One region of the Alkalibacter saccharofermentans DSM 14828 genome, then DNA from elsewhere that is predicted to be linked to it. Evidence: predicted binding sites of a transcription regulator. Region 1 holds the regulator's gene; the other holds the start of a gene.
The links. The regulator Rex, encoded in region 1, represses fermentation and respiration genes when NADH is low (regulators of the CRP and FNR family bind a similar motif). The targets are predictions, from matches to a motif close to ATTGTTAANNNNTTAACAAT.
Positions count from the first base shown of each region.

Region 1 (15,609 bases):
ATCAACTCATTAGCCAAGCTTAACCTGTCTTCAATTTTATGGTTTTTGTGATCAAGAGCTGTAAATACTTCTCTAAGAATTTTTGCCAAGTAATTAGCTAGCATATCCTGGGATGTTACCGCATTTATATAGCTTTTATCGATATAAAATTTAGGATTATGAGCTAGTTTTTCCAGCTCTTGATGGATATATCCATTTATAACTTGCTCATAGATTCCTATGGGTAGATTTGTTTTCAATGCAATTCACCTGCTTTATGCGTCATCTTGTTCTCAAAATGCGTTTTTTCAACTTTATCCTTATTATCCCATCTTCAGTCTCTAATTACAACACGTTATTTACATCATTAAACTTTTTCTTGAATCTATACGATAAATATGTAATTACCTTTAAAGTAACATCCGTTCTTCATAGCCTCCTAAAATTCAATAAAAAAAGTGTCTTAGAGGTGGCATGAAAATTCCTAACCTCTAAAACACCTTAAAACTCTTAATCCTTGATTTGCCTACGTTTTCATTACTCCCACTCGATAGTGCTTGGCGGCTTGCTCGTTACGTCATAAACTATACGGTTAACGTGGCTTACCTCGTTAACTATCCTGGTAGAAATTCTCTCCAATACGTCATGTGGAATTCTTGCCCAGTCGCTGGTCATTCCGTCGGTGCTTGTTACAGCCCTTAGTCCGATGGTGTAGTCGTAGGTTCTCTCATCGCCCATGACCCCAACGCTTCTATTGCCGGGAAGCACTGCAAAGTACTGCCAGATCTCTTGATCTAGGCCTGATTTTTTGATCTCGTCTCTAAATACGAAGTCTGCTTCCTTTAAGATATCGAGCTTTTCCTGGGTTATCTCTCCCATTATCCTTATTGCAAGGCCCGGTCCCGGGAAAGGCTGTCTCCATACAAGGTCTTTAGGTATGCCTATCTCTTCTCCTACGGCTCTAACTTCGTCTTTAAACAGGTCTCTAAGAGGCTCTATAAGCTCAAAGCCAAGGTCTTCAGGCAGTCCTCCAACGTTGTGGTGGCTTTTTATTACAGCCGCGTCTTTAGTTCCGCTTTCTATTACATCGGGATAAATTGTTCCCTGGAGAAGATAGTCTATTCCTTCAAGCTTCTGGGCTTCCTCTTCAAATACCCTGATGAACTCTTCTCCGATAATCTTTCTCTTCGTCTCAGGATCTGATACACCTTTAAGCTTATTTAAAAATCTTTCCTGGGCATTTACCCTGATGAAGTTCATGTGGAAACGCTCTTTAAATATCTTTTCCACCTGGTCTCCTTCGTCTTTTCTGAGAAGACCGTGGTCTACAAAGATGCAGTGAAGATTGTCCCCTATGGCTTTGTGTACGAGTACGGATGCAACGGAAGAGTCTACCCCGCCGCTTAACGCGCACAGTACTTTTTTGTCTCCAACAAGTTCCTTAACCTTTTGAATCTCTTCCTGGGCGAAGTTTGCCATTGTCCACTCACCGGAGCAGCCGCAGATGTCATATAAGAAGTTAGATAAAATCTGTCTTCCAAATTGGGTATGCTCTACTTCCGGGTGGAACTGAACTGCATATAGACGCTTTTCTTCGTTTTCCATAGCCGCTACAGGACAGGTTTCCGTCTTTGCAGTAACTGCAAAGCCCTGTGGGACATCCTTAATGTAGTCTGTGTGGCTCATCCAGCAGATGGAGCTTTCCCCAACACCCTTAAGAATCTTGCTTTCTTTAAGGATATGAAGCTCTTTTTTCCCGTATTCTCTGATATCCGGTCTTGCTACGAATCCGCCAAGTATGTTTGCCATAAGCTGAGCTCCATAGCATATGCCAAGCACGGGTATTCCCAATTCAAATATCTCTTTGTCGCAAGCAGGAGCCTTGTCAGCATATACGCTTGAAGGACCCCCTGTAAATATTATGCCCTTGGGGTTTTTCTTTTTTATCTTTTCAATGGATGTGTCGTAAGGCAGGATCTCGCAGAAAACCTTCTCTTCTCTGACCCTTCTTGCAATCAATTGATTGTATTGCCCTCCGAAATCCAGCACTATTACCAGTTCGTGATTTTCCATTTTTCCTCCCGCATCAATAATTGGCGCTGCTGTAGTTAGAAGGCTCTTTTACTATGGAGACATCGTGAGGATGGCTTTCCTTCAAACCTGCGCTTGTTATTTTTATAAACTCTGTATTTTCCTTAAGCTCATTGATGTTTTTGACTCCGCAGTATCCCATGCCGGCTCTTAATCCGCCGATCATCTGGAATATGCTGTCCGCCAAAGGCCCTTTGTAAGGCACTTTGCCCTCCACGCCTTCAGGAACCAGCTTTCTTTGGCCTTCCTGGAAGTACCTGTCCGAGCTGCCTTGCTTCATGGCAGCCTCCGAGCCCATGCCTCTGTACGCTTTAAAGCTTCTTCCCTGGTAGATCATCATCTCTCCGGGGCTTTCCTCGGTTCCGGCAAAAAGTCCGCCTATCATCACACAGTCGGCTCCTGCGGCTATGGCTTTTACCACATCCCCTGAGAACTTGATTCCTCCGTCTGCAATAACCGGCACTCCGTATTCCTTAGCAACTTCGGCACAGTCCATAATAGCTGTAATCTGGGGAACTCCGATACCTGCTATTACTCTCGTGGTGCATATAGATCCCGGTCCGATGCCCACTTTTATTGCGTCGACTCCCGCTTCTATCAAGTCTCTTGCTGCAGAAGCGGTTGCGATGTTTCCTGCGATAAGCTGGGTATCCGGGAATTTGGTTTTAATCGTTCTTACCATCTCCACCACGCCCACTGAGTGTCCGTGAGCAGTATCCAGCACGATGACGTCTGCATTTGCCTCTATAAGGGCCTTTGCTCTTTCAAGGCTATCCTTGCTGACTCCTACCGCTGCACCTACAATCAGCCTGCCGTTGCTGTCCTTTGCAGAGTTAGGATACTTGATTGCCTTTTCGATGTCCTTAATTGTTATCAAGCCTTTTAAGTAGAAGTTGTCATCTACTATAGGAAGCTTCTCGATTTTATGACGCTTCAAGATTTTTTCAGCTTCCTCAAGGGTAGTTCCCTCAGGGGCTACAACAAGGTCTTCTTTTGTCATTGCGTCTTTTATTTTCTTTAAAGGGTCATTTTCAAATCTAAGGTCCCTGTTGGTTATGATTCCAACAAGCTTACCTTCTTCTGTTATAGGCACGCCGGAAATATGGTATCTTTCCATTAGCTCAAGAGCGTCTCCTATTATATGTTCCGGACTTAAAAAGAAAGGATCTACGATTACGCCGTGTTCGCTTCTTTTAACCTTGTCAACTTCCATTGCCTGGTCTTTGATATCCATGTTCTTGTGGATTATTCCAATTCCACCCTGTCTTGCAATTGCTATTGCAAGCTTAGCTTCAGTAACAGTATCCATGCCTGCACTGGCTATTGGAATGTTAAGCTTGATTTTTTTTGTCAAAACTGTGCCTATTTCCACCTGATGAGGCAGAATTTCGGATTTTGAAGGCACTAAAAGCACGTCGTCGAAGGTCAACCCTTCTCTAATCATTTTACTCATTTTTTCCCTCCTATTTTAATTAAATGTGCGTACGCACGTTATGCAGCGTTTTGAAAAGCAATGCTTGCTTTTATGAAAACAGTCATTTTGATTGCAAAAAAGACAAATAGCTCTTTCTACTTGTCTTAAGATATTGTGAAATACCCTAGCTTATAGTCGAAAAATTTACGGTTTTTCGGTAGAGACTTCCAGGCCATATCCCTGATTTTATATAAGATAGCTGCGATTGGTTTATGATATTTTTATAAGTATAGTATTGTTCAATTTATTTGTCAATAAGAATCAATATAAATGAATATTCTGAAAATTCCCTATGAACAAAGGACCTTCCATATATGTGAAGGTCCTGGAAATTATATCTGAAGTTTTAAATCACCATCTTTGATCCAGTTCATTTTTCTTAAGAGCTCAGATACCGATAGGGTAATAATAGCTGGCAGCAAGAAGTGGAGCAGTATGATTCCCATCCAAACAAAGCCCGTTCCCCCCATTGCCTCTAAAGTTCCAAACTGGCCTACAAAACCGCTTGTACCCATACCTGATCCATATGGCACGTTTTCCATCTTAAAAAAGACTGTAGCCACAGGACCTAGGATTGCGGATGAGATGATGGGCGGTATCCACACCTTGGGATTTTTAACTATGTTGGGCATCTGAAGCATGGAAGTGCCTATTCCCTGAGCCAACAATCCACCCATTTTATTTTCCTTGTAGCTCATTACCCCAAAGCCTACCATCTGGCAGGCACAACCTACTGTCGCCGCGCCTGCAGCCAGTCCGCTTAATGACAGCATCAAACCTATTGCTGCAGAACTGATTGGAAGGGTTAGGGCGATGCCCATCAGGACAGAAACGATAATCCCCATCGGTATGGGCTGCTGCTCAGTTGCCCACATGATTACCTGACCGAATCCTGTCATAAACGCGGCTATCACAGGACCTACGAAAAATGCGGCCATTCCGCCGGTTATAATAGTTGTTGCAGGCGTTATTATTATGTCCACCTTAGTTTCCTTTGAAACAAGCTTTCCGAATTCAGCACCGACTATTCCCGCTAACAGTGCAGATACCGGGTCTCCACCGATCATTCCGTTGATGGCAGATGCAAATATTACAAGAGGGGGAGCCTTTAGCGCGTATGCTACAGCAACTGCAATTGCCGGTGCAGTCATCGCCCTGGCCGCCGGCCACACTACTTCTGTTAAGAAAGCTATCTTAAGAACTACGCCAATCTGGTTTAATATGCTGCCGATTATAAGAGTGGCAAACAAGGCATAGGCCATAAATCCCAAAGTGTCAATAAGATATCTTTTGACTGTGAACCGTATATCTTTCTTAGCTAAAAAATCATTTATCTTTCCCATCTCCAGCTCCTCAAATAAAATTTAATTGAATAATTCCATCTGTAAATTTTATACCAAGGCATGACATCTGTCAATACAGCTGTATTAACAATAAAAAACCCTGTACCATTTCTAGTACAGGGTAGTTATGTTACATCATTGGCATTCCGCCGCCCATGCCGCCTGGCATAGCCGGTTCGTCTTTAGCAATCTCCACAACAGCAACCTCAGTTGTAAGGAACATTGCAGAAACGCTTGCCGCGTTTTGAATCGCAGAACGGGAAACCTTAGTAGGATCGATGATGCCTGCCTGGAACATGTCAACATACTGACCGTTGGCAGCGTCAAAGCCCATTCCCTCTTCTTTGTTCTTTAGGTTCTCGACTACTACAGAACCTTCCAAACCTGCATTTGCAGCGATTTGTCTGATTGGCTCTTCGATAGCTCTTCTTATGATGGATGCGCCTGTCTTTTCGTCTCCTTCAAGAGTCTCTAAAAGTGCTTCCAAAGGTTTTATCGTATTGATGTAGGCTGTACCTCCACCGCTTACCACGCCTTCTTCCACAGCAGCTCTTGTTGCGTTAAGGGCATCTTCAATCCTGTATTTTCTTTCCTTAAGCTCAGTTTCAGTAGCAGCACCAACCTTGATTACTGCAACTCCGCCAGCAAGCTTTGCCAGTCTTTCCTGAAGCTTTTCTCTATCATACTCAGAATCGGTTTCCGGAATCTGCTTTCTGATCTGGTTGATTCTTTCTTCAACCGCTTCTCTTTGTCCTTCACCTTCAACGATGATGGTGTTTTCCTTGTCGACTTTGATCTGTCTTGCTCTACCAAGCTGCTCTACAGTCACGTTCTTAAGCTCAAGTCCCAGCTCGTCTGAAATAACCTCAGCGCCTGTTACTGCTGCGATGTCAGAAAGCATTGCTTTTCTTCTGTCCCCAAATCCTGGAGCTTTAACCGCTACGCAGTTGAAAGTTCCTCTTAATTTGTTTACCACTAATGTAGCAAGAGCTTCTCCCTCTACATCTTCAGCGATTATAAGAAGCTTTCCGCCTTGCTGTACGATCTGCTCTAAGATAGGAAGGATTTCCTGAATGTTGTTGATCTTTTTATCCGTAACCAAAATGTAAGGGTTGTCAAGGACAGCTTCCATTTTATCAGTATCTGTTACCATGTAAGAAGAAAGGTATCCTCTGTCAAATTGCATTCCTTCTGTGAATTCAAGCTCAGTGTCCATAGACTTGCCTTCTTCAACAGTGATGACACCGTCGTTGCCTACCTTTTCCATAGCATCTGAAATCAATTGTCCGATAGTTCTGTCAGCAGCTGAAATAGAAGCTACCTGTGTGATTTCTTCTTTATTCTCAACTTTTTTGCTCTTAGTCTTAAGCTCGTCCACAACTACGGTGACAGCTTGTTCGATGCCTTTTTTAAGTCCCATAGGGTTTGCTCCGGCCGCAAGGTTTTTAAGTCCCTCTCTGATGATCGCCTGAGCAAGAAGGGTAGCAGTAGTAGTACCGTCACCTGCAACGTCGTTAGTCTTTGTTGCAACTTCCTTTACAAGCTGAGCTCCCATATTTTCAAACTGGTCTTCAAGCTCGATCTCTTTTGCAATTGTAACACCGTCATTTGTTATGATAGGTGAGCCAAAGCTTCTAGATAAAACTACATTTCTTCCCTTTGGTCCCAAAGTGATTTTTACAGTATCAGCAAGCTTGTCCACGCCGTTGACCAGTGCGGTTCTTGCATCGCTAGAAAATTTTAAATCCTTAGCCATTAATCTTTCCTCCTATAAGTTGTATTCAATGTGCTTATTCTACTATCGCTAAAATATCGTTCTGACGCACTATCAGGTATTCTTCTCCGTCAACTTTGAATTCAGTTCCGGAGTACTTGGAAAATACTACCTTGTCGCCGACTTTAACTTCCAATGCTACCTTTTTTCCGTCTAAAACTTCACCGCTTCCAACTGCGATAACTTCACCTTCCTGTGGCTTTTCCTTTGCACTTCCAGGTAATACGATTCCGCTTGCAGTAGTAGCCTCTTCTTCTTTGACTTTAAGAACAACTCTGTCTCCCAATGGTTTCAACATGCTCTAATAACCTCCTTGTACGATAAAGTTTCTTTTTTTATTGTTAGCACTCATTGAGACTGAGTGCTAATTGCATCTATAATGATACAAAATATAAATAAAAATGTCAACATAAAATGCTGACATTTTCCCTTAATTTCAAATCAAATTCATAAAAAAACCAATTAACACCGGCACGAAAACCGCAGGCAGCATATTGCCGAGCTTCAGCCTCTTGATTTTGAGCATGTTTATCCCTATGCCAAAAATTAAAACTCCTCCTACTGCAGTCATTTCCACTATCACTTCCTGAGCCAAAAAGGGCTTGATGAGACCCGACAGCAATATTATAGTCCCCTGATAAACGAAGACGGATATAGCCGAAAGCACAACGCCAATACCCATGGCGGATGCAAAAATCACCGACATTATCCCATCGAGAAATGACTTTGCAAATAAAATCTCGTGATTTCCCTGCAAACCGCTTTGAAGCCCTCCCATTATCGCCATGGCTCCCACGCAAAAAAGCAGGGAAGCCGTCACAAATCCCTGAGTTACATTTGCAGAATTTTTCATTCTGCTCTGAAAGAAGTCCCCAAGATCGTTAAGCTTTTTTTCTATATCAATTGCCTCTCCAATCAGTGCTCCCAACGCTATGCTCGCAAATAATATAAGAGGATTTTGAGTGGTTATTCCCTGACTGACCCCGTAGACCATTATGCTGATTGCCAAGGCCTCCACCATGAGATCGCTGAATCTGTCCGCTATTTTATTTTTAAAGGCAACTCCAAAGATACTCCCTGCTATTATGGCCAATGCATTTACTATATTACCGGTCATTTTACCTCTCCTGTCTCTAATTGATTCTCTCTTGCATAGTAAAACAAATACTGTTGGGCAAAGCCTGCCAAGTCCCCCCACATTTCCCGGGCAATGCTCTTGATTTCATCAGGCTTTGAATCTTTTTTCAGGTAAAGGGCTTCCGTAACTCTTTTTACCCACACATCCACCGGATAGCTTTCGTATTTAGCTCCTCCGTAGAGCAGGACGCAATCTGCAACTTTAGGCCCTACCCCTTTTATTTTCATGAGTTCTTTGGCTCCTTGTTGATAATTCGTTTTTCTGATGGAGCCTATGTCCACTTCACCCAAGTGCACTTTTTCCACTGCATCTATTATGTAACCGGCTCTGTAGCCGCATTTTATATCCCCCAAATCATCACACCCTGATCCATAGATATCCTCAGGATTCGGAAACGTAAAGAGAACTTGGCCTTTATAGTCCACCGGGTTCCCAAAAATGCTGCAGAGACCGTCCACTATTTTTTTAATTCTTTTTATATTGTTGTTGCTGGATATTATAAAGGAGACCAGGGCTTCCCATTCATCTTGAAGCAAGATCCTAATGCCATTGCCGTATTGTGTAGCTTTAATCATATTTTTTTCTGTAGAGACCTTCTCAATTATCTCTCCGTAATCTCGCCTAAGGTCAAGATAATCCATCCAATAATTCTCGAAGGCGTCCCTGTCCGTGCCTCTGAATATGAACCTGTCACCTTTCTGTTCAATTTCAAGTACCCTGCCCCTTGAAACTCCCAAATACCCGTTTTCGTAAACTTTATTCCACCTGAAGCACTGTCCGCACTCAAAAGTCTGCACCAGGTCGAATTCAGTTATCTTGGCTTGGATTTCATTATTTATTACTGAAAAATCCTTTAACAATGTATTTCCCCCACTCGTGAGAATGTAATTTAACAACACTTCTAAAACTTATGTTATAATTAAGCTGATATTTCATAGCATAATACTTTCACAAAGGAGTTTCAAGATGTTCGTTCAAAATACCCTAAAAACAATAACAAATGGCCTTCTGTTGATTTTTTTGCTCGTAGCAAGCACCCTGTTGAATGCAGCTGAATTTTTGCAGTATTTCATAGCTGATAACACTCACAGCTTTCTGGAGCTTCCCCTCGAGACCGCATCCGTTGTGGAATTCTTTGTTCAACTTATCCTGACTCTATTGGTACTTGCCATAAGCATTTGGATGATCAGGATGCAAAAAGACAGCGTCTTAATAAATTATTTCATATGCATCTGGTTCATGGCAATCAATATTTTCAAGCTGATATTTTACATCCCCAACATCAGTTTCGATCAAGAGTACATTTGGTTTGCTTTAAAGCAGTTTATCCCACTGATTCCATGTGGTTTGATAACTGCAATGGCATTTTTGAAGCTGACTGATTTAAAATACGAAAAATACTGACCTTGCCTTGATCATAAAATAGAAAATGCCCATCAGGGCATTTTCTATTTTGTAAATTTATTTATTATAGCTTTAGCCAGGTTTTCTATAGTTACCTTCTTTTCCATGCTGGTGTTTCTTAGATATTTGTAGGCATCTTCCTCAGAACAGTGCTTCATCTCCATGATTATTCCTTTGGCTCTTTCTATTGTCTTTCTGTCTGCAAGGGTCTTCTTCAGCTTTAATATTTCGCTTTCAAGGCTTACAAGCTTTTTACCAAATATCATCGCCCCTTTTACCATTTTATTGAGCTCGCTTGACTCAACTCCTTGGTTTATAAAGTTAAATATCCATCCCTTTTCAATCCAATCTGTAAAGTCCGCCCTTGGCTGGCTAGTAACGAGTATGACCGGGCAGATTTTTTCAGCGTAAACGGTATTTACAATATCTAACGTCCTGAACCCTTTGATTTCTTCGTCTATTATGATCAGATCTACATTCCTCGATCTTGCAGCGCGAATCAAGGCATTGCCTTCTTCGAATTCTATCGTTTGAAAACCGTTTTTTTTCATCAAGCCCAAAACGGCAGTCTCTGTTTTTTTATTGGTTAGACCTATTATCACAGTACCCATTATCATATTTTTTACCTGCCTATTTATGTTATAATTAATATAATTTCTTCTATTATAAAGCATTCATCTACTAAAATAAATATTTGGAGTGTTATTTATGACCAAAAAATTTTTTTTAATCCTTTTAATTCCATTATTATTGCTCTCAGCATGCTCAAAAGACTATGTAAATGACAGCGAAGGCCAGATACCTTTCCCTGAACAGTCTGCAGTCCTGACTGATGGAGAGTACTTTGCTTCCTTCGAGCACGGCAACAACGAAGGTTATCGTCCTGAAATGACTGTCACTGTAAAAGAAGGTCTCATCACTCGGGTAAATTACCGTGAGGTTTCTTTGGATGGAAAGGACAAAATATCCGACGCTGAATATTTCGAAGCCTTCAAGGAAGAACACAACCTAGACCTCCAAGCCTTATATCTGCGCCTTTACACCAACCTTATAAAAAACCAGAGCACTAACAGCCTGCCTTCTACCGGGGATTTTCCCGACATGCGAAATTATTTCAAGAGACTCTCAGACAGCATAATCCTAAGCGCCAGGAGAGGCTTAACCGATCCTTCTTTGATATCCATGGATGATATCTACTATGAAGCCGGAGAGTACGACAGCAACGGCTACAAGGGCAGAATTTCAATAACATATGTCAACAACGTAATTATCGATGTTCAGTATACCGAGATGAACCAAAACGACGAGCCCAAGGAGGATATGGAGGATCTTGATGAAGTATACCAGCAGCACTATGGGATGTCTATTGGGGAAATGTTCGGTTTATACACCAATCAGATAATTCAAAACGATTCGATCGCCCCCTTGGATTCAATCACAGGGGCCACAAGGACCCAGGAAAAGATCAATTCACTTTTAGATATCATCCGAGAAAGGAGATTTCCTTTCGAAATGGAAAAAGCCGATGATTAGTCGGCTTTTTTGCTTAGATGGTTGTCAGGTACATATCAAGCTCCCACTGGCTTACCTTGGTTCTGTAGCTGTCCCACTCCTGCATCTTGTTTTCGATGTATTTAACTTGCGCATGTGGCCCTAAGGTCTCCATGAGAAGCTCATCAGCCTGAAGCTCTTGAATGGCCTCTTTTAAAGTGCCGGGTAGAGAATCTATACCCTGTTCTTCTTTTTCCTTAAGGCCCATTTCATATACATTTGAAAATACCGGAGGCGGCGCCTCAAGGTCGTTCTTGACACCATCAAGACCTGCAGCCAAGCTTGCAGCCAGAGCCAAGTATGGATTTGCCGACGGATCCGGGTTTCTCATTTCCACCCTGGTTGACGGTCCCCGTTTTGCAGGGATTCTTATAAGCGGGCTTCTATTCTTCGGCGACCATGCAATATATACAGGTGCTTCATAACCGGGAACTAGTCTTTTGTACGAATTTACAGTTGGATTGGTAAGCGCTGCCATACCTCTGGCATGCTTAATAAGTCCTGCAATGTACTTGTATGCTGTGTCGCTTAACTCGTAAGGCCCATCGGGATCATAAAATGCGTTCTTTCCGTCCTTGAAAAGTGACTGGTTAAGGTGCATCCCAGAGCCGTTGATTCCAAAAATCGGCTTCGGCATGAAAGTGGCGTGCAATCCATGTCTTTGAGCGATAACCCTTACCACCATTTTAAATGTCATGATGTCATCTGCCGCCTCTAGAGCGTCTGCATATTTAAAGTCTATCTCGTGTTGTCCAGGAGCTACCTCATGGTGGGATGCTTCAATCTCAAAGCCCATCTCCTTTAAGGTTACCACCATGTCCCTTCTGGCACTCTCTCCCAAGTCCACAGGAGCAAGATCAAAGTATCCTGCGTTGTCGTGAGTCTTAAGAGTAGGATAGTTGTTTTCATCAACTTCAAAGAGAAAGAACTCGCACTCGGGACCTACGTACATGGTATAGCCCATATCCTCGGCTTCTTTTACTTTTTTCTTTAAAATATTTCTCGGACATCCGGAAAATGGCGTGCCGTCGGGATTGTAGATGTCACAAATCAGCCTTGCTTCCCTGCCTACCTGAGGCTTCCATGGAAATACGACGAAAGTGTTTAGATCCGGCTTTAGGTACATGTCCGACTCTTCGATTCTCACAAACCCATCAATGGATGATCCGTCAAACATGATTTCGCCATCCAATGCTTTTTCCAGCTGTTCATAACTGATGGATAGGTTCTTCATAACTCCGTTTAAATCAGTAAACTGCAAGTGAATGAACTCCACGTCCAAATCCTTCGCATTTTGTAAAATTTGGTCTTTTGTAATTGCCATATTACGCGCCTCCTCTATATTTCGTTTCATAAGCTGAGTAAAATATAAAAATATAAAAAACGCCTATCCCAGGTATCCTATGTTCCTTGAATAGACGTCATTGTCTTGTATAAACTTGTTTATGATATACATTCTATAGACAATTTCATTTGATGTCAATAGGAATCTAAATGTTTAAACTGTCTTCATTCATTAGATATGTAAGTGTGTAAAGGCTTTCGCTTATTGCTACATTTTCGATTACTACATTATCCGGCACGGAAACATCTGTCGGTGCAAAGTTCCATATTGCCTTTACATTGTTTTCTATAAGCGTGTCTGCTACGCTTTGGCTGTGCTCCTTAGGCACACAAATAATGCCTATTTGTATATCATTGCTCTTTACGTATTCACCAAGATCTAAAATATCCAGAATCTTGATGTCTCTGATCGTATTGCCAATAAGCCTCGGATTTACGTCAAACATAGCTTTAAGAATAAATCCTTCTCTTTTAAATCCTTCATAGTTGGCAATTGCCTGTCCCAAGTTTCCGGCACCTACAATAACACAGTTATACGATTTGCTAAGCCCCAGTATGCTTCCAATTTCCTTTTGAAGCTCTATAACGTTATAACCGTATCCCTGCTGACCAAATCCCCCAAAGCAATTCAAGTCCTGCCGTATTTGAGATGCAGTAAGGCCCATAAGTTTTCCGAGTTCTTTTGATGATATTCTCATGACATCGTTGTGTATTAAATCTCCCAAGTATCTATAATATTTAGGCAGCCTTCTAACGACAGCCATGGAGACCTTTATTGAATTTCTCTGCATGTCAATACTCCTTTCGATCACATATAAAAACTATAATTTTAATTATAACAATGTGAATTTTTATTGTCAATTTTTTGTTTTTGTATTTTATTGTGTTTTTACTAACTTTTCAAATCCGAATACAAACTTGGGATACAATTCCATCAAACAAAGGTATAATTGAATATTCCCTAATATTATAGTAATATATTGATAGTAAAAAGGCAAAACAAACTTGGAGGAAATCATGCTAGTTAGTGCTAATAATATAGAAAAAAGCTTCGGCGTGGAAACCGTGCTGAAAAATGTAAGCTTTATGGTAGATGACAACAGCAAAATAGGGATAGTGGGCAAAAACGGTACGGGAAAGAGCACCCTGTTCAAGATAATCGCAGGAATAACCCCCTATGACAGCGGCAGCATCGACTACGCCAAAAATCTGTCTATCGGATATCTTTCCCAGGAATCCAGCTTAAATGAAGACAACCGGTTATACGAAGAGGTCATATCGGTATTTGACCACATAATCGACATGGAGCGTGAAATGAGGACGATGGAAGTTGAAATATCCAAAAATCACGACAGGGATGTGGAAAGTCTCCTAAACAAATATGCTCAGCTTACAGAAAAATTCGAAGACATGTCCGGCTACGAATACGAAAGCAGAGCCCGTGGAATATTGATTGGACTCGGCTTTGCTCCGGAAGAGTTTGACAGACCTGTCGCTGCTTTCAGCGGAGGAGAAAAAACCAGGATATCCCTTGCAAAGATGATCCTCACCAACCCGCAGCTTCTTCTTTTGGACGAGCCAACCAACTTTTTGGACATAGAAACCATCCAATGGCTTGAAAGCTACCTTAAAAATTACAGCGGATCCTTTATAATCATTTCCCACGATAGGTATTTTCTCGATTCACTTGTTACCACCGTGTTCGAAATTGAAAACAAGACCTTGACCCGTTACAACGGCAACTTCAGCGAATATGTCAGAAGGAAGCAGGAAAACCTGGAAAGCCAGCTGCATCAATACAAGCTGGAACAAAGAGAGATACAGCGCCAGGAAGAGATAATAAAGCAGTTCAGGCAGTTCAACAGGGAGAAGAGCATTAAAAGAGCTCGCAGCCGTGAAAAGATGCTGGACAAGATGCCTAAAAGCGACAAGCCGTTTATCGACAATCGCAAGGTATCAATGAAATTTGAACCTAAGATCCAAAGCTCTAAGCTTGTGCTTGAAGTGGATGACCTGGCAAAGAGCTATGATTCCAACCTGTTCAATTCCATCAGCTTCAATGTATTCCGAGGAGACAGGATAGGCATCATAGGCGCCAATGGAAGCGGCAAGAGCACAATGCTTAAAATAATCAACGGAGATTTATCTCAAGATCGTGGCCAAGTCAACTGGGGCCAAAAAGTGATCCCCGCATTTTTTAGACAAGATAATGCAGGACTTGATCCGGATTCAACGGTATTGGACGAGGTATGGAACTGCAGGCCCAAAGCAAACGAAGGTGAAATACGCAACATACTATCTTATTTCAAGTTTTATGGGGATGACGCGTTCAAGCCCCTAAACGTCCTCTCCGGAGGAGAGCTAAGCAGAGTATCACTTGCGAGGACTATGCTCTCTGATGCCAACTTCATTATCATGGATGAGCCTACGAACCACCTTGACATGCCTACGGTGGATGTACTGGAAAACGCCTTATCTGACTATACCGGCACCTTATTCATAGTCTCTCACGATAGATACTTCTTAAACAAGACGGTAAACAGGCTATTTGTGCTCAAGGACAACCATCTGGAGATTTACGAGGGCAACTACGACTACTACATCCAAAAGACTCAGGAAGCAAAAATGCTTGAAGATTTAAAAAACAGCCAGCCAGAGAAGACAAAGACTGAAATCGTTCAGGAAAAAAAACTTAAAAATAAGCAGAAAAAAGAGCTTGCAGCACTTAAAAAAGAGATAAGCAGGTTGGAAGAATCTATAATTGTAAAGGAAGAAGAGATTTCTAAACTGGAAAAAATCATTTGCTCTGACGGCTTTTACGACGATTATGACTATTCCTGCAAAATAAATTCGGACTATGAATCTGCTAAATCACAGTTATCCCTGCTTATGGATGATTGGACAGTAAAACAAATGGAAATTGAGGAAAGTTCATAAAAAAATAACAATCCGAATCTTAAGATCCGGATTGTTTCATTTATCTTACTCTGCTGCAGGAGGGGTGAAGACTCTTGAGCCTAGTTCCCTGTCCAACATATGAAGACCTTGAGGATTTCCCTTGATCTTTTTAAGCTGAGCCAGTAAAGTGCTGAAGCTCTCCTCTTCTTCTACTTGTTCGTCTACGAACCAGTTCAGAAGGCTTATGGTGGCATATTCTTTTTCTTCCTGGGCTATATCCATTAAATGGTATATTCTGGAGGAAACGAATTTTTCGTGCTCCAGTGAATATGCAAAAACGTCTACGATATCGTCAAAATCAGCCTTTGGATCGTCAAAGCCTTTTAAGACCGCTTTTTCTCCTCTGCTGTTTAAGAATCCGTAGAATTTCATCGCATGGAATCTTTCTTCATCAGCTTGAGCTATGAACCAGGTTTCAAAACCAGGCAGGTCATTTTCCGAGCAGAAGGAAGCCATGGATAGATACAAATGCGCCGAAAAGAATTCATACTTTATTTGTTCATTGATTTCATCAATAAGTTTCTTGCTTAACATATTATTGCCCTCCTTAAAT
Region 1 is NZ_FQTU01000005.1:16,372-31,980, forward strand. It holds gene BUB93_RS04620 (DEAD/DEAH box helicase) at 1-239, opposite strand, end outside; gene guaA (glutamine-hydrolyzing GMP synthase) at 517-2,052, opposite strand; gene guaB (IMP dehydrogenase) at 2,066-3,523, opposite strand; purine riboswitch at 3,657-3,758, opposite strand; gene BUB93_RS04635 (PTS sugar transporter subunit IIC) at 3,877-4,887, opposite strand; gene groL (chaperonin GroEL) at 5,018-6,643, opposite strand; gene groES (co-chaperone GroES) at 6,678-6,959, opposite strand; gene BUB93_RS04650 (DUF554 domain-containing protein) at 7,098-7,778, opposite strand; gene BUB93_RS04655 (DNA-3-methyladenine glycosylase family protein) at 7,775-8,659, opposite strand; gene BUB93_RS04660 (hypothetical protein) at 8,766-9,203, shown strand; gene BUB93_RS04665 (ANTAR domain-containing response regulator) at 9,248-9,820, opposite strand; gene BUB93_RS04670 (hypothetical protein) at 9,912-10,736, shown strand; gene glnA (type I glutamate--ammonia ligase) at 10,750-12,078, opposite strand; gene BUB93_RS04680 (redox-sensing transcriptional repressor Rex) at 12,245-12,895, opposite strand; gene abc-f (ribosomal protection-like ABC-F family protein) at 13,116-15,035, shown strand; gene BUB93_RS04690 (ferritin) at 15,081-15,590, opposite strand.

Region 2 (15,609 bases), on a different contig from region 1:
TGTTCTTGGACAACCGATAGCAGGTTTGATGGATTCGATGAGCGTATGGCTGGAAGGAATGCAGGGAGCATCAAAAGTTGTTCTGGGCTTGATTTTGGGAGCAATGATAGCATTTGACATGGGTGGACCGGTAAACAAGGTAGCATACTTCTTTGGCGTAGGCTTGGTTGCAACACATCCTGAAGTAATGGCTGCAGTAGCTGTACCGATTTGTACACCTCCTATAGGACTTGCAATTGCTACATTTATAAGACCTAAGAAGTTTACAGTAGAGGAAAGAGAAGCTGGAAAAGCGGCGATAATCATGGGATCCATAGGTATCACTGAAGGAGCTATTCCTTTTGCAGCGGCTGACCCGATCAAGGTAATACCTGCCAACATGCTAGGTGGAATGGTTGGATCTGTAATAGCACTTCTTGTTGGAGCTACAAACAGCGCACCTTGGGGAGGACTTATAGTACTGCCTGTAGTAAACAATATTCCAGGATATCTTATAGCTGTTCTGGCAGGTTCTTTAACTACTGCGGCAGTGGTCATAGCTCTTAAGAAGGATAAAAAAGAAGATGACCTTGTTACTACATCAGGTGATGATGTTGACCTTGATTTTGACTAAGAAAGTATAGTATTATAATAAGCAAGTATAATATTAGTTAATTTAAGAAGGGAGTGTGTTAGAATGAATGTCGTAGCGGCAACTGCATGCCCTTCAGGTGTAGCTCACACCTACATGTCAGCTGAAGCACTTGAAAGAGCTTTTAAAAAAGCAGGCCACACCATCAAAGTGGAAACACAGGGGTCAATAGGGATAGAAAACCAATTGACAGCTGAAGACATTGCTAATGCGGATTTTGTCATCTTGACAAAAGACATGGGCATTAAAAATGAAGAAAGATTTGCAGGCAAAAAAATTGTCAGAATCTTTATTGGAGATGCCATCAAAAAGGCAGATGCAATAGTCAAAAAGCTTGAAAGTCATTTAGAGAAATAAGATAGAGGCCTCCGGTACCGGAGGCCTCTATTTATATATTTACTGCCGTTGGTTTTCGCCTATCGTATGAAAATACTGCATTAAATCCGATTTGCTTAAGCATTAGATATACTGGAGCGATGTTGTTGCCTATCATATTTGCAGAGTGAGAATCGGATCCTACGGTTAGAAGTTCGCCGCCTAAGTCCATATACATTTTAAGGATTATTTGTGAAGGGAAAATCTCTAAAGAGCTTGACCTAAAGCCGGAAGTGTTTATTTCAAGCCCGATGTTTCTTGAAATCGCCTTCTTTAAAATTTCAGATATCAATTCCTCATAGTCGCCGTGGCGATATTTGCCGTTTAAGTCAAAAGCGTATCTTTTCAATAAGTCGAAGTGGCCGATGACATCCATATCCCCTTCGGTAACTGATAATAGGACTTCATTGAAATAATCCGTATAGCTTTCGATCTGCTCCCTGCCTTGCATATATACTGTGAGATCTTCTTCATCCAAATTGTGAACTGAACCGATAATAAAATCAATATTTTGCCCTGTTTTGTAAGGTTCGATTTTGTTCATGGATAAATGGGGCTCTCCTATTTCCAAGCCTTTTTTTATTGTTAGACTGCCCTGGAAGTGATCCCGACATTTTTCGATATTGATACCGTAAGCATCCATATCAAGCCACCCGAAGCATGGGTCGCCTTCTCGGACAGAAAGATGTTCTGTAAAGCATATTTCAGACACGCCTTTGTTTATGGCGCTTTTGCACATTTCTTCCATAGTGGACATTCCATCCCATGAATGAGTAGTGTGCATATGATAATCAAGCATTCTATTTATTTTTATCACCTCGTTTGTTTATAAATCAATGATACTACTAAGAAGCAAATAGAGCAACGTTATAACGTTTGCAGTTTTATCGCATGCAATAATTTTTCGTGTTGTTGAAATTATAATTGAATTTTAACATTTTTGATGTATAGTAAAAACAAAGACTAAGTGGAGGGATAGGAATGAATGAAGAAATCAGAGCACAAAGTGTAGGAGATTGGTTCATAACGTTATTGCTTATCAGCATTCCGCTGGTAAATGTAATAGTTTTGATCTTATGGGCATTTGGTGGAGACTATGATCTGAACAGAAGGAATTTTGCAAAGGCAGCTCTATTGTGGATGATAATTCCCATAGCATTGGCAGCGTCATTTGTTTCCTGTGGACTGGCAGGAATGCTATTTTACATTTAGTGCAGTTTCGGTAAATCCAGGGCATAAATATATTGATTGTTAGAGTGCTGTGTTTTTGATATAATGTAATAATGAGATTTTATATTTGGAGGAATTTTAATGGCGCCTAACAAACAAGAAATAACAAGAAATTTTAGCATAATAGCCCATATAGACCACGGAAAATCAACACTAGCCGATCGATTGATACAAAAGACTGGTCTATTGTCTGACAGGGAAATGTCTGATCAGCTTTTGGATAACATGGATCTGGAGAAGGAACGTGGAATAACTATAAAGCTCCAAGCAATAAGGCTGGTTTACAAGGATGAAAATAATGACGAATATTTTTTGAATCTGATTGATACCCCTGGGCATGTAGATTTCACTTACGAGGTTTCAAGAAGCTTGGCCGCTTGCGAAGGAGCCATTTTGGTTGTAGATGCAGTTCAGGGAATTGAGGCGCAGACGATGGCAAATGTCTATCTTGCGCTAGAGAATAACCTTGAGATAATACCTGTAATAAACAAGATAGATTTACCGGGAGCAGATCCTGAGATGGTAAAAAATGAAATTGAAGATTTGATAGGAATCGAAGCACATGATGCTCCTTTAATATCTGCAAAAGAAGGATTAAATATCGAAGACGTGCTAAAGGCAATAGTTGACAGAGTGCCGGCTCCCGAAAATAAGGACGACCAGCCTTTGAAGGCTCTTATTTTTGATTCCTACTACGATTCTTACAGGGGAGTAATAGCATCAATCAGGGTAAAAGAAGGAATAATGAAAAAAGGCATGAAAATAAAGATGATGAATACGGGGAAAACCTTTGAAGTCGACGAGGTTGGAGTATTCGCAAAAGGACTTCTTCCCATTGACGAGCTCGTAAGCGGAGACGTAGGATACGTTACTGCAAGCATCAAAAATGTTAAGGATACCAGGGTAGGGGACACCATAACAGACGCGTCAAATCCGGCAAAAGAAGCGTTGCCGGGGTATAAAAAGGTTACGCCCATGGTTTACAGTGGCATATATCCAGCTGATGGGGCAAAATACGAAGACCTTAAGGAATCCCTGGAAAAGCTTCAACTAAATGATGCTTCACTGATGTTTGAGCCGGATACTTCTGTAGCTCTTGGTTTTGGTTTCAGATGCGGATTTTTAGGGCTGCTTCATATGGAGATAATCCAGGAGAGGCTTGAACGGGAATACAACATAGATTTGGTAACTACAGCTCCAAGCGTAATCTACAAGGTTAAAAAAACCAGCGGCGAAGAGTTGTGGGTAGACAATCCCACCAATCTACCACCTGCGGTGGAAATCGACTTTATGGAAGAACCTATAGTGGATGCTTCCATTATGGTTCCTTCCGAGTATGTCGGCGCAATAATGGATTTGTGTCAGGAACGTAGAGGAGAATACAAGACGATGAGTTATATGGAAGAAACTCGCGTCGTGCTGGAATACGAACTTCCGCTAAATGAAATAATATACGATTTTTTTGATGTGCTTAAATCAAGGACAAAAGGATACGCGTCATTTGATTATGATATGAAAGATTACAGAAGATCGGATCTCGTAAAGCTTGATATACTGCTAAACGGAGACGTGGTTGATGCTCTTTCCTTCATAGTGCATAAAAGCAAAGCATACTCTAGAGGACGAATGATCTGCGAGAAGCTAAAAGAAGCGATACCACGCCAAATGTTTGAAATACCAATACAAGCGGCAATAGGAGGCAAGATCATAGCCAGAGAGACTATCAGGGCCATGAGAAAAGACGTGCTTGCAAAATGCTATGGCGGGGATATATCCAGAAAGAGAAAACTTTTAGAAAAGCAAAAGGAAGGGAAGAAACGTATGCGTCAGGTGGGAAGCATAGAGGTTCCCCAAGAGGCATTCATGTCCGTTCTGAAGCTGGACTCTTAAGCAAGGTGAATAAAATGAAAAACACAAGCATATACGTACATATTCCCTTTTGCAGGGAAAAGTGCTCGTATTGCGACTTTTTATCTTTTTCAGGGCAAGAAGAAAGGGCAGAAGCGTATACTTCTGCCCTTTTAAATGAAATTGATGCAAAAAGTCGATACATCGAGAACAGAAAGATAAAAACCATTTATATAGGAGGGGGAACTCCTACATCTATAGAGCCTGTTTATATAGAGAAAATTATGTCAAAACTATGGCATGACTTTAATATCGAAAAAGATACAGAAATAACTATAGAGGCAAATCCGGGGACTCTTGACAGAAAAAAGATAGCTTCTTATGTAAAAAGCGGCGTTAATAGGTTCAGCCTTGGTCTTCAAAGCACTGACGACGATGTATTAAAATCAATCGGAAGAATTCATACATACAATGATTTTGAAGGAAGCTATAATCTCCTAAGGAACTTAAACATAAAAAACATCAACATAGACTTGATGATGGGACTGCCGGGCCAAAAGCTGGAAGGGTTCAAAGAAGGACTTAAGAAGATACTTGATTTAAAGCCTGAACATCTGTCCTGTTACGGACTGGTTCTTGAAGAAGGCACGCCTTTATACAAGCAGGCTTTGTCAGGGAGTTTTAAATTGGATGAAGACTTAGAGCGAGAAATGTATCATATGTTAATAGAGAGCTTGGCTAAAGCGGGTTATATCCATTACGAAATATCAAACTTTGCTCTGCCCGGATTTAGCTCAAGACACAATATGGTCTACTGGAATCTAGATGATTATGTGGGATTGGGGCTTGGCGCCCACTCTTTTTCAGACAACTGCCGTTTTTATAATATCTCGGATATGAAAGAATACATCGAAAAAGCAAATGGTTTTCAGTCGGTAATTAAAGAAACAGAAAGAATAGAGCTTAAAAATCTCAAAGAAGAATTTATGTTTTTAGGTCTAAGAAAAATCCAGGGGGTAAACTGTCAGGATTACGGGGATAGGTTTGCTTCTTCAATATGGGATGACTACGGAACTGAGATAGAAAAGCTGATAAAAGAAGAATTGCTGGAAAAGACGGATGGAAAAATCAAGTTAAGCTTAAAAGGCTTGGATTTTGCGAATAGAGTATTTGGAGAATTTATCAAGTCTTAATTAGAACTTTAAGATACTCAGAACCTATTGACAAAAGGTCGATTAGATGTTATTTTAATATTAGCTTAGCACTCATAGTCAAAGAGTGCTAACAATGGAGATGATAACATGGATGATAAAAGAGAAAGGAAATTAAAAATCTTAAATTCCATAATTAGAGATTATATCGAGACAGCAGAGCCTATAGGTTCAAGGACGATCGCAAAAAAATATAATCTCGGAATAAGCGCGGCTACAATCCGAAATGAGATGTCAGATCTTGAAGAAATGGGCCTGTTAATCCAGCCCCATACATCAGCAGGAAGAATACCTTCCCAAAAGGCATACAGGCTATATGTAGATGAGCTGATGAAAATAAGCAATCTGAATCAAGGGCTTAAAAACGAAATTAGAGATGGATACAGCCAATACGTTGAGGAAATTGACAAAGCCATCAAGCACACGGCAAAGGTCATCGCACAGCTTACCAGTTATACATCTATAGTATCGTTGCCCGAAATGGATACCCTAAACTGTAAGCATGTACAATTAGTGCCCATTGAAGACGAAAGGGTATTGATGGTAGTGGTTACCAAAGAAAACATAATCAAAAATTACGAGCTTAAGCTTAGCAAAACGGTTGTTGACGGAGAGCTTAATAAGTTAAACAACATATTGAACCACATAGTAAAAGGGTCTTCATTCGAGAACATTGGAAAAGACCTTACCCAAAAGATAAATGACTTGACGCTAAAGGAAAACGAATTGCTACAGGAAGTAGTTCCTATGTTTAAAGAAGTTTTGCTAAATAGGAAGGAAAATTCCGTATATTCCAATGGTGTTACCAACATACTTAATTATCCGGAGTTTTTCGATATAGTAAAGGCTAAGGGATTCTTAGATCTTATCGAAAAGAAAAATAAGATAGCAGAGCTTTTAACTCAAGTCAGCAAAGGGTCACTAAACATCATCATCGGATCTGAAAATACAGTTAATGAATTCAAGGAATGCAGCCTGATAACAGCCACCTACAGCTTGAACGGCAAAAACATAGGAAGCATTGGCGTTGTAGGGCCGGTTAGGATGAATTACGATTATGTGGTATCTGTCATGAACTTTTTAAGCTCAGAACTTAACAAGCAACTGAACAAAGAAGAAATAGCAAAGGGTGATGATTTTGAATAATGAAAAAAATAATGATGAAGCACTTAATGACGAAAAGGTAGATTTGGAAGAAAATCAGGAGCAAGAGGCTCAAGATGATCAAAGGGAGTCGGTTGAAGAAAAACCAGCCGAAGAAAATAAAGAAGATGAAAGCCTTCAAAACCAATTGATTCGTCTCCAAGCTGATTTTGACAACTTTAGAAAGCGCACAATTCGCGAGAAAGATGAAATATACAAATATGCATTAGAGGATTTTTCATCGAATCTTTTGCCGGTTTTGGATAATCTTGAAAGAGCGGTATCATCCCTCGAGAAAAGCAAGATTGAAGACGAATATGCAAACGGTGTTAAGATGGTTTTGACTCAACTCAAAGACGTGCTTGCCAAGGAAGGCTTAAGTGAAATAGAGTGCGAAAATCAAGAGTTTGATCCAAACCTGCACCATGGGGTTACGGTGGAAGATTCTGATGAGCATAAAGAAGATCAAATTATTGAAGTTTTCCAAAAGGGATACACATTTAAAGAGAAAGTGATCAGACCAGCGATGGTCAAGATTTGCAAAAAAAGCTGATATTGATAGGAGGAAATAGAATATGGGAAAAGAAAAAATTATAGGAATTGACTTGGGTACAACTAACTCTTGCGTAGCTGTGCTTGAAGGAGGAGAGCCTGTTGTAATTCCAAACGCTGAAGGAAACAGGACCACGCCATCAGTTCTTGCAGTTACTAAAGATGGAGAAAGATTGGTAGGCCAGGTTGCAAAGAGGCAAGCGGTCACAAACCCTGACAAGACAGTGGCATCTATTAAAAGAGAGATGGGAACTGACCATAAGGTAACCATTGATGGAACAGAATATACCCCGCAACAGATTTCTGCAATGATTCTTCAAAAGCTTAAGGCTGATGCTGAAGCCTACTTGGGAGAAAAGGTGACTAAAGCAGTTATAACAGTACCGGCTTATTTCAGCGACAGTCAAAGACAGGCAACTAAGGATGCTGGAAAGATAGCAGGATTAGAAGTATTAAGAATCATAAATGAGCCGACTGCCGCATCGTTGGCATATGGCCTTGATAAGGAAGAGAACCAAAAGATAATGGTTTATGACCTAGGCGGCGGAACATTCGACGTATCAATACTTGAGCTAGGGGATGGAGTATTCGAAGTTCTCGCGACCAATGGTGACAACCATCTTGGAGGAGACGACTTTGACCAAAGAGTCATTGATTATCTTGCAGAAGAGTTCAAGAAGGAAAATGGGGTAGATTTAAGAAATGACAAGATTGCCTTGCAGAGACTTAAAGAAGCCGCAGAAAAGGCGAAAATCGAGCTTTCAGGAGTCATGAGCTCTAATATAAACCTTCCATTTATTACTGCAACACAGGAAGGGCCTAAGCACTTGGACGTGACCTTGTCCAGAGCGAAATTTGATGAGTTGACAGCAGACCTGGTGGAAAGAACAATAGGTCCGGTTAAAAGCGCTATGAAAGATGCCGGGCTTGAAGCAGATAAGATTAACAAGATAATCCTTGTTGGTGGATCAACAAGAACTCCTGCTGTACAGGAAGCTGTAAAGAAAATTACAGGAAAAGATGCTTACAAGGGAATCAATCCGGATGAATGCGTAGCTATCGGTGCTGCGATTCAAGCAGGAGTACTTGCAGGAGAAGTAAAAGACGTATTGCTTCTTGATGTAACTCCTTTGTCACTTGGGATTGAAACCATGGGTGGCGTATTCACTAAGCTTATCGAGCGAAACACGACCATACCAACAAAGAAGAGTCAAATATTCTCTACTGCCGCTGACAATCAAACCGCAGTAGACATACACGTGCTACAAGGGGAAAGAGAGATTGCATCTTATAACAAAACCTTGGGCAGATTCCAACTGGCAGGAATTGCTCCGGCACCAAGAGGAATCCCGCAGATTGAAGTAACATTTGATATCGATGCTAACGGAATAGTAAACGTAAGCGCAAAGGATTTAGGAACAGGAAAATCCCAAAATGTGGTAATTCAATCTTCTACAAACATGAGTGATGAAGAAATAGAAAAAGCAGTAAAAGAAGCAGAAAAATTTGCTGAAGAGGACAAGAAGAAAAAAGACGAGGTAGAAGTTAAGAATACTGCTGACTCTACGATATATCAGATTGAAAAGTCTCTTAAGGACTTGGGAGATAAAGTAGCTGCTGATGAAAAACAAAAAGTTGAAGATGCAGTTAAGGACCTGAAAGAAAAAATGGAAGGTTCTGATGTAGAGGCTATTAGAAAAGCGACAGAAGCACTTAACGAAGTCTTCCATCCAATAGCACAAAAGCTTTATGAACAGGCTTCTCAGGGAGCGCAAGGCGAAGCACAAGAGGCTCAAAACGATGCTGATGACGTAGTAGATGCAGATTATGAAGTTGTAGACGATGAGGATGAAAACAAATAGCATTAAACCCGCAACCAAGGCAATTGCTTTGGTTGCATGTTTATGATATGATGAAACCTTGAATTTAACGCAAGGAGAGAAAATATGAGCAAACGAGACTATTATGAGGTCCTGGGAGTCAGCAAGGGTGCCTCTGAGGATGAGATAAAAAAAGCATACAGAAAGCTTGCAATGAAGTACCATCCGGATAGAAATCCCGAAGACAAAGAAGCAGAGGAAAACTTCAAGGAAGTAAACGAAGCTTACGAAGTCTTAAGCGATTCATCTAAGCGCTCACAATACGATCAATTCGGGCATGCAGGCATGGGAAATGGTGCCGGTGGATTCGGCGGATTTGGCGGCGGTGCCGGATTTGACGATATCTTTGGCGATATATTCGATATGTTTGGCGGAGGCTTTTCGGGAAGTAGATCTAGAAGGCCCCAAAAGGGTCCGGATATAAAGGTCGGCATAACACTTGACTTCGAAGAGGCAGTTTTTGGCGTAGAAAAGGATATTAAGATATCAAGAGATGAAGAATGCGAGGTATGTCACGGTTCCGGAGCAGAATCCGGAAGTGATGTTAAGACCTGTGACAAATGCAACGGATCAGGACAAGTAAGAGTGAATCAAAGGACTCCCTTTGGAGTCATGCAGACTGTAAAGACATGCGATAAGTGCCACGGAGAAGGAAAGATTGTCTCCAAGCCTTGTAAGGCATGTGGTGGAAAAGGGACAAAGAGGAAAGAAAAGTCCATATCAATTAACATTCCTGCAGGAGTCGAGGACGGCAACGTTCTTCCTTTAAGGGGAGAAGGAGAACCGGGAACCTTAGGTGGGCCAAGAGGAGATGTCTACGTATATATTAGCGTCAAATCCCATCCTTTCTTTGAAAGGGAAGGGACGAACATATTTTGTGAAATTCCGATAACATTTGTTCAGGCTGCTCTGGGGGACGAGATAATGATTCCGTCATTGAACGAAAAGAAAAAGAAGATAGAACAAATTAAATTTACGATACCTGAGGGAACACAATCCCACCAGACCTTCAGACTAAAGGGGCGTGGAGTTGCTAATCCCATGGGTTACGGAAAAGGCGATCAGTACGTAAAAGTCAAGGTCGAAATTCCTAAAAAGCTAAATGATGAGCAAAAGGAATTGCTTAGAAAATTTGCTGAAGTCGATGGAGAGCACGAAATTCACGAACAAGGCAAAAGCTTTTGGGACAAGGTAAAAAAATATTTCAACTGATTTAAACTGTTGCAGATGCTTAAATAGCATATGCAACAGTTTTTTATTCTTTTGTTTTGGAAATGAGTTATAATAAATGTATATAGATATCATATGTTGTTAATATTATGAACCATGAAGGAGGAAATCAAAATGATAAAGGAATTCAAAGAATTTGCCCTCAAAGGAAACATGGTAGACCTGGCAATAGGTATAATAATAGGCGGGGCCTTTGGTAAGATAGTGACTTCATTGGTAAATGATATGATTATGCCGCTTATTGGGGTATTGCTTGGGGATACTGATTTCACCAATTTGTTCGTGGTGTTGGGAGAAGGTCAATATCTTACTTTGGAAGAAGCTCAAACTGCAGGGGCATTGACGCTCAATTATGGATTGTTTTTAAATAATATTGTAGATTTTCTAATAATTGCATTTGCAATCTTCATGGTGATTAAGCAGTTAAACAAAATGAAAAGGAAAGAGGAAATGGCGCCAGCACCTGAAACTACAAAAAAATGCAGTTTTTGCTTTGAAGAGGTACATATCGATGCAACCAGATGTCCACATTGTACATCTGTTATTGAATAGAAAGAATAAAACCTTGCCAATAACGGCAAGGTTTTATAACATCATTTAGGCAAGCTTTCATCCATTTCAATTATAAGAGATTCTACAGGTTTTCTTACCCCAGGATGCTCCTTCTTTTGCAGATCCTCCGGTAATCTGGACATATTGCCGGGGTAGCCCATTGCTATAATGGTTACAATATCGTAATCATCGTCGATTTTGAGCTCTTCACGGGTTCTTTTTCTACTGAATCCTCCCATAGCATGTACCAAAAGTCCACGCCTCCATGCTTCAAGGCTTAGATAACCCCAGGCTGTGCCAGTATCGAACATATGCCAGTAATTATCCTTGGAGTTGGAATCAAAATACTTGTAAGAGAGAAGGAGCAACAAAACAGGGGCATCGCATGCCCACCTTTTATTTCCATCGTATAGCAAAGAGCAAATCTTTTGTTTTTTGCCTTCAGTATCTGCAAGAATAAAGCGCCAGGGCTGTTCGTTGAAGCAAGAGGGAGCAAAAGATGCTGCTTCTAGCACTGCCATTACTTCTTCATTTTCAACTTTTTTATCAGAAAAAGCTCTTGAAGACCAACGGCTTTTGATTTCCGGCATGATATCGTATTTAAAGCTCCGCTTATCCATCCAAATCCTCCCAGCTGAAGTTGTTTTATATGTTATATTATACAGAAACTTTTCGGATAACACAAATCATAGGTTCTCATTATAAAAAAGAATTTTATCTTCCAGTTCTTTAAATGGAATGAATCTAGATGCCCTGTAGACTTCTTTGCCTTGGTGAAAAAGCGCAACAGTTGGGACGGTAAAGACCAAAAAATCTCCGCTAGCAGCAGGAAGTTCATCTATGGGAACCTGATAAAAATTTAAATATGGATATTTATTAAGAAGATGTTGGATATTTTCCTTAACCGAGATACAAACGTTGCAGTTGCTTGATGAAAATACCAGTATAAAAAAATTATCTTGGCATATGGCTTCTTTAATATCCGAGATATCTCTAAACTGTTTCATTTTCTCAGCCTCCCAGTTTAAGGTTAATAAAAAAACACCGCAAATCAAAGACATAAATACTTAATATAAATTTGGGTTTGCATTTTTGGTTATGCTGTTTGTAAAATATTACCTATGAAATCTTCAGCGGTTCCCGGAGTTACAGAAAAGATCTCTCCTTCATCTATTTGTACGGACACTCCTTCAGTGCAACGACCGAGACAAAATGTGCCCCGAAGCTCGATTTCGTGAGAAAGACGATTAGCCTTCACATATTCCTGAATTATTGACAAAACCTTATAAGATCCTTTCAAGTGACAAGTATTTCCAACGCAGACTTTAATAGTGCGCATAATGCACCTCCTGTTAATATATTAACGAAACTATCAGTACTATTTTATTCTTATGAAGATGAAAGGTCAAGAGATCAATAGACGGTAAACCTTTTCAAATTTGATTGCCGATAGTATATGGTGTAGAATGATTTCGTGAGGTGATTTGATGTCAAAAAAAGAATTTGAGCGAACTTTTGAAATGCTTTCCCATTTAAAAGATAGTCAACTGTCGGAGATATTCCGACATGCAGTTATTAAAGTTGTAGAAAAAGGTCAGTTTCTTCAAATGGAAGGAGAAGGATGCTATGGTGTCCCCTTCATTTTGGAAGGAAGCATAAGGTTTTATAGAACCACTGAAGACGGAAAAGAGAAGACGCTTTTTCGCCTTGGCAAAGGAGAAGTTTGTCTTTTAGCGGCAATGTGCATATTAAGCGAAATGGATTATAGCTTCAACGCTTATGCGGAAAAGAACAGCAGGATAATGGTGATGCCGACTGATTTATTCTTCGACCTTTACCATCGAGATGAGATTATCCAAAAATATATATTCAGACAGCTGACGACAAAACTGATTACTGCATATGAGCAGGTTGAAGCTTCAGCCCTTTACGATGTAAGGACCAGATTGGAAGAATACTTATCCAATCATAAGGATACGCATAATATAGTTGTTGCTACTCACGAAAAAATTGCAGGCGACATTGGAACTTCTAGGGAAGTAGTGACTAGAAATCTGAAAAAGCTTCAAATGGAAGACAAGATAGAATTAAGACGAGGAAGGATATTTTTAAAATAAATTTAATTCAGTCCTTTGAATGTGACAAAAATCACATAAAAACATAATGAGTCCAGTTAAAATAAGCTTAACAAAATATAAATTTCTGGAGGAATTATGAAGGGTACAAAAAAAATTAAAAATATTCAGTCTTGGAGTTACGTAATTATTATAGGTTTCTTCGTGTTGTCATTTATCGATCATCGTTTTGGCATATTAGGGCTTGTCTGTATGGGACATCCTATTTTTCTTGCCTTTAAAGGCCACGGAAAAGCTCACTGTTCTAAAGTTTGCCCGAGAGGATCTTTTTTTGGCAAGTTCCTGCCTAAGATATCCATGAATAATCCTTTGCCGAAATCATGGCGAACAACAAAGGTGAAAAATGCAGCATTGATCCTCATGGCTTCGGTATTTACTGTAATGATGGCTCTGAGAGGTAGAGGATTTACCGAAATCGCTACAATTTTATTTAGGATGATGTTTATGTCATTTTTGATTGGAGCATTAATGGGGATTATATTCAAGCCAAGGAGCTGGTGTCAGATCTGCCCCATGGGACATGGAGCGTATTTGATAGATCAGAAGTTTGTAAATAAAAAACCGGAATATGATACTGTTAAAAGCTAAAGTCCAAGCAATTGATTTCGGCTCAACTATTTAAAAAGCAACCTTCACAGGTTGCTTTTTAAACGTTAATCTCTTTTTAGGCCAGCTGACAAAATATTTTGAGCTTTATCTACGTCTTCTTGGCTAGGAGTTACAATGCCCTTTAGCTTGTAATCATCTCCAAGCTCCTCCCATTTGCACTGTCCCATGCTGTGGTAGGGAAGAACCTCGACTCTTTGAACATTATCATGTCTGGATATGAATTCAGATGCTTCCTTTAAGTCTTTGATGTCGTCTGTATATCCCGGAACTAGAACATATCGAATCCATACTGGAATTTTTTTTTCTTTAAGATAGGCAGCAAAGCGCCGGATTTTATCAAGTCCTACGCCGGTCAGCTGTTTATGCTTGTTTTCGTCTGTCTGTTTTATGTCTAGGAGAACAAGATCAGTTAGGCTTAATAACTCTTGGAGCTTTTCGGTGTCCGCAAATCCAGAGGTGTCCAGGGCAGTATTGATGTCATGTTCTTTGCATTTTTTGAATAGTTCCGTTACAAAATCTGCCTGTAGCGTAGGCTCTCCCCCAGATACAGTTACCCCTCCACCTGAAAAGCGAAAATAGTCTTTATATTTTAGTATTTCATTGAAAACCTCGTCTACTGTAGTTTCTTTACCGCCTTTGGGATCCCAGGTATCTCTGTTGTGGCAGTAAAGACACCTTAGAGGACAGCCTTGAAGGAATACGATATATCGTATTCCAGGGCCGTCAACCGTCCCAAAGGACTCTACAGAGCTGATTCTTCCTTTAATTGAATCTTTCACCAGGATCAACTCCCGTTTATATTTTTTCGTGGAACGTTCTGTTTATTACATCTATTTGTTGCTTTCTAGTAAGCTTGATGAAGTTTACAGCATAACCTGAAACGCGTATAGTTAATTGAGGATATTTCTCGGGGTGATCCATAGCGTCCAGAAGGGTTTCTTTTTCAAACACATTAACATTTATATGATGGCCGCCATTTGCGAAATATCCATCAAGCAAAGCTGTCATATTGTTGATTCGATCATCGTTATCCTTGCCCAAAGCCTTTGGAATAATCGAGAAAGTATATGAAATTCCATCTTGAGCATGTTCGTAGGGAAGCTTCCCTATGGAGCTCAAAACTGCAAGGGCACCATTTTTGTCTCTTCCATGCATCGGGTTGGCTCCCGGGGCCAATGGCTCTCCGGTTTTTCTGCCATCCGGGGTATTGCCCGTTTTTTCTCCATACACCACATTTGATGTTATCGTAAGAATGGACATCGTAGGTACGGACTCTCTGTAAGTTTTGTGCTTTCTGAGTTTATCCATGAACAATTTGACTACATCCGAAGCGATATCATCTACTAATGGATCGTTGTTGCCAAACTTAGGATAATCTCCCTCTATTTCATAATCTACTGCCAGGCCGGATTCATCCCGGATTGTTTTTACCTTGGCATGTTTTATTGCGCTTAAGGAATCTGCCACCACTGATAGTCCTGCTATTCCGCAAGCCATAGTTCTGAGCACGTCCTTGTCATGGAGTGCCATTTGTATCTTTTCGTAGCAGTACTTGTCGTGCATGTAGTGTATGATGTTCAGCGTATCGATGTATAGGCCTGCTAGCCAGTCAAGGGTTGAATCAAAGCTTTTAATAACATCTTCATAACGAAGGTATTCAGTAGAAATTCCCTTGAATTCAGGTCCAATCTGGAGACCGGTTTTTTCGTCTTTTCCTCCGTTTATCGCATATAGCAATGCTTTTGCAAGGTTGCACCTGGCTCCAAAAAACTGCATCTGTTTACCGATTTTCATGGCAGAAACACAGCATGCTATACCGTAATCATCGCCGTAGTAATCTCTCATTATGTCATCACTTTCGTACTGAATGGAACTGGTGTTTATAGAAAGCTTGGAGCAATAATTCTTAAAGTTGACAGGTAGCTTTTCCGACCAGAGAACAGTCATGTTGGGTTCCGGTGCAGGTCCAAGGTTTTCAAGAGTATGCAGGAATCTAAAAGAACTTTTTGTTACCAGAGTCCTGCCATCGGTAGCCATCCCGCCGATGCTTTCAGTGACCCATGTCGGATCACCACTGAAGAGATTGTCATACTCGGGGGTTCTTAAAAATCTTACTATTCTCAATTTGATTACAAATTGATCCATAAGTTCCTGGGCTTGTTCTTCTGTCAATAAACGATTTTTCAAGTCTCTCTCGATGTATATATCAAGGA
Region 2 is NZ_FQTU01000001.1:314,025-329,633, reverse strand. It holds gene BUB93_RS01615 (PTS fructose transporter subunit EIIC) at 1-613, shown strand, start outside; gene BUB93_RS01610 (PTS fructose-like transporter subunit IIB) at 677-988, shown strand; gene BUB93_RS01605 (histidinol-phosphatase HisJ family protein) at 1,020-1,805, opposite strand; gene BUB93_RS01600 (hypothetical protein) at 1,988-2,218, shown strand; gene lepA (translation elongation factor 4) at 2,318-4,126, shown strand; gene hemW (radical SAM family heme chaperone HemW) at 4,141-5,277, shown strand; gene hrcA (heat-inducible transcriptional repressor HrcA) at 5,386-6,441, shown strand; gene grpE (nucleotide exchange factor GrpE) at 6,428-6,991, shown strand; gene dnaK (molecular chaperone DnaK) at 7,014-8,852, shown strand; gene dnaJ (molecular chaperone DnaJ) at 8,937-10,082, shown strand; gene mscL (large conductance mechanosensitive channel protein MscL) at 10,215-10,652, shown strand; gene BUB93_RS01560 (nitroreductase family protein) at 10,694-11,272, opposite strand; gene BUB93_RS01555 (thioredoxin family protein) at 11,339-11,659, opposite strand; gene BUB93_RS01550 ((2Fe-2S) ferredoxin domain-containing protein) at 11,749-11,991, opposite strand; gene BUB93_RS01545 (Crp/Fnr family transcriptional regulator) at 12,140-12,769, shown strand; gene BUB93_RS01540 (4Fe-4S binding protein) at 12,866-13,375, shown strand; gene pflA (pyruvate formate-lyase-activating protein) at 13,441-14,175, opposite strand; gene pflB (formate C-acetyltransferase) at 14,192-15,609, opposite strand, start outside.
Region 2: a site for Rex is predicted at 12,001-12,020, ahead of BUB93_RS01550 ((2Fe-2S) ferredoxin domain-containing protein). Genes of this name have one in related genera too.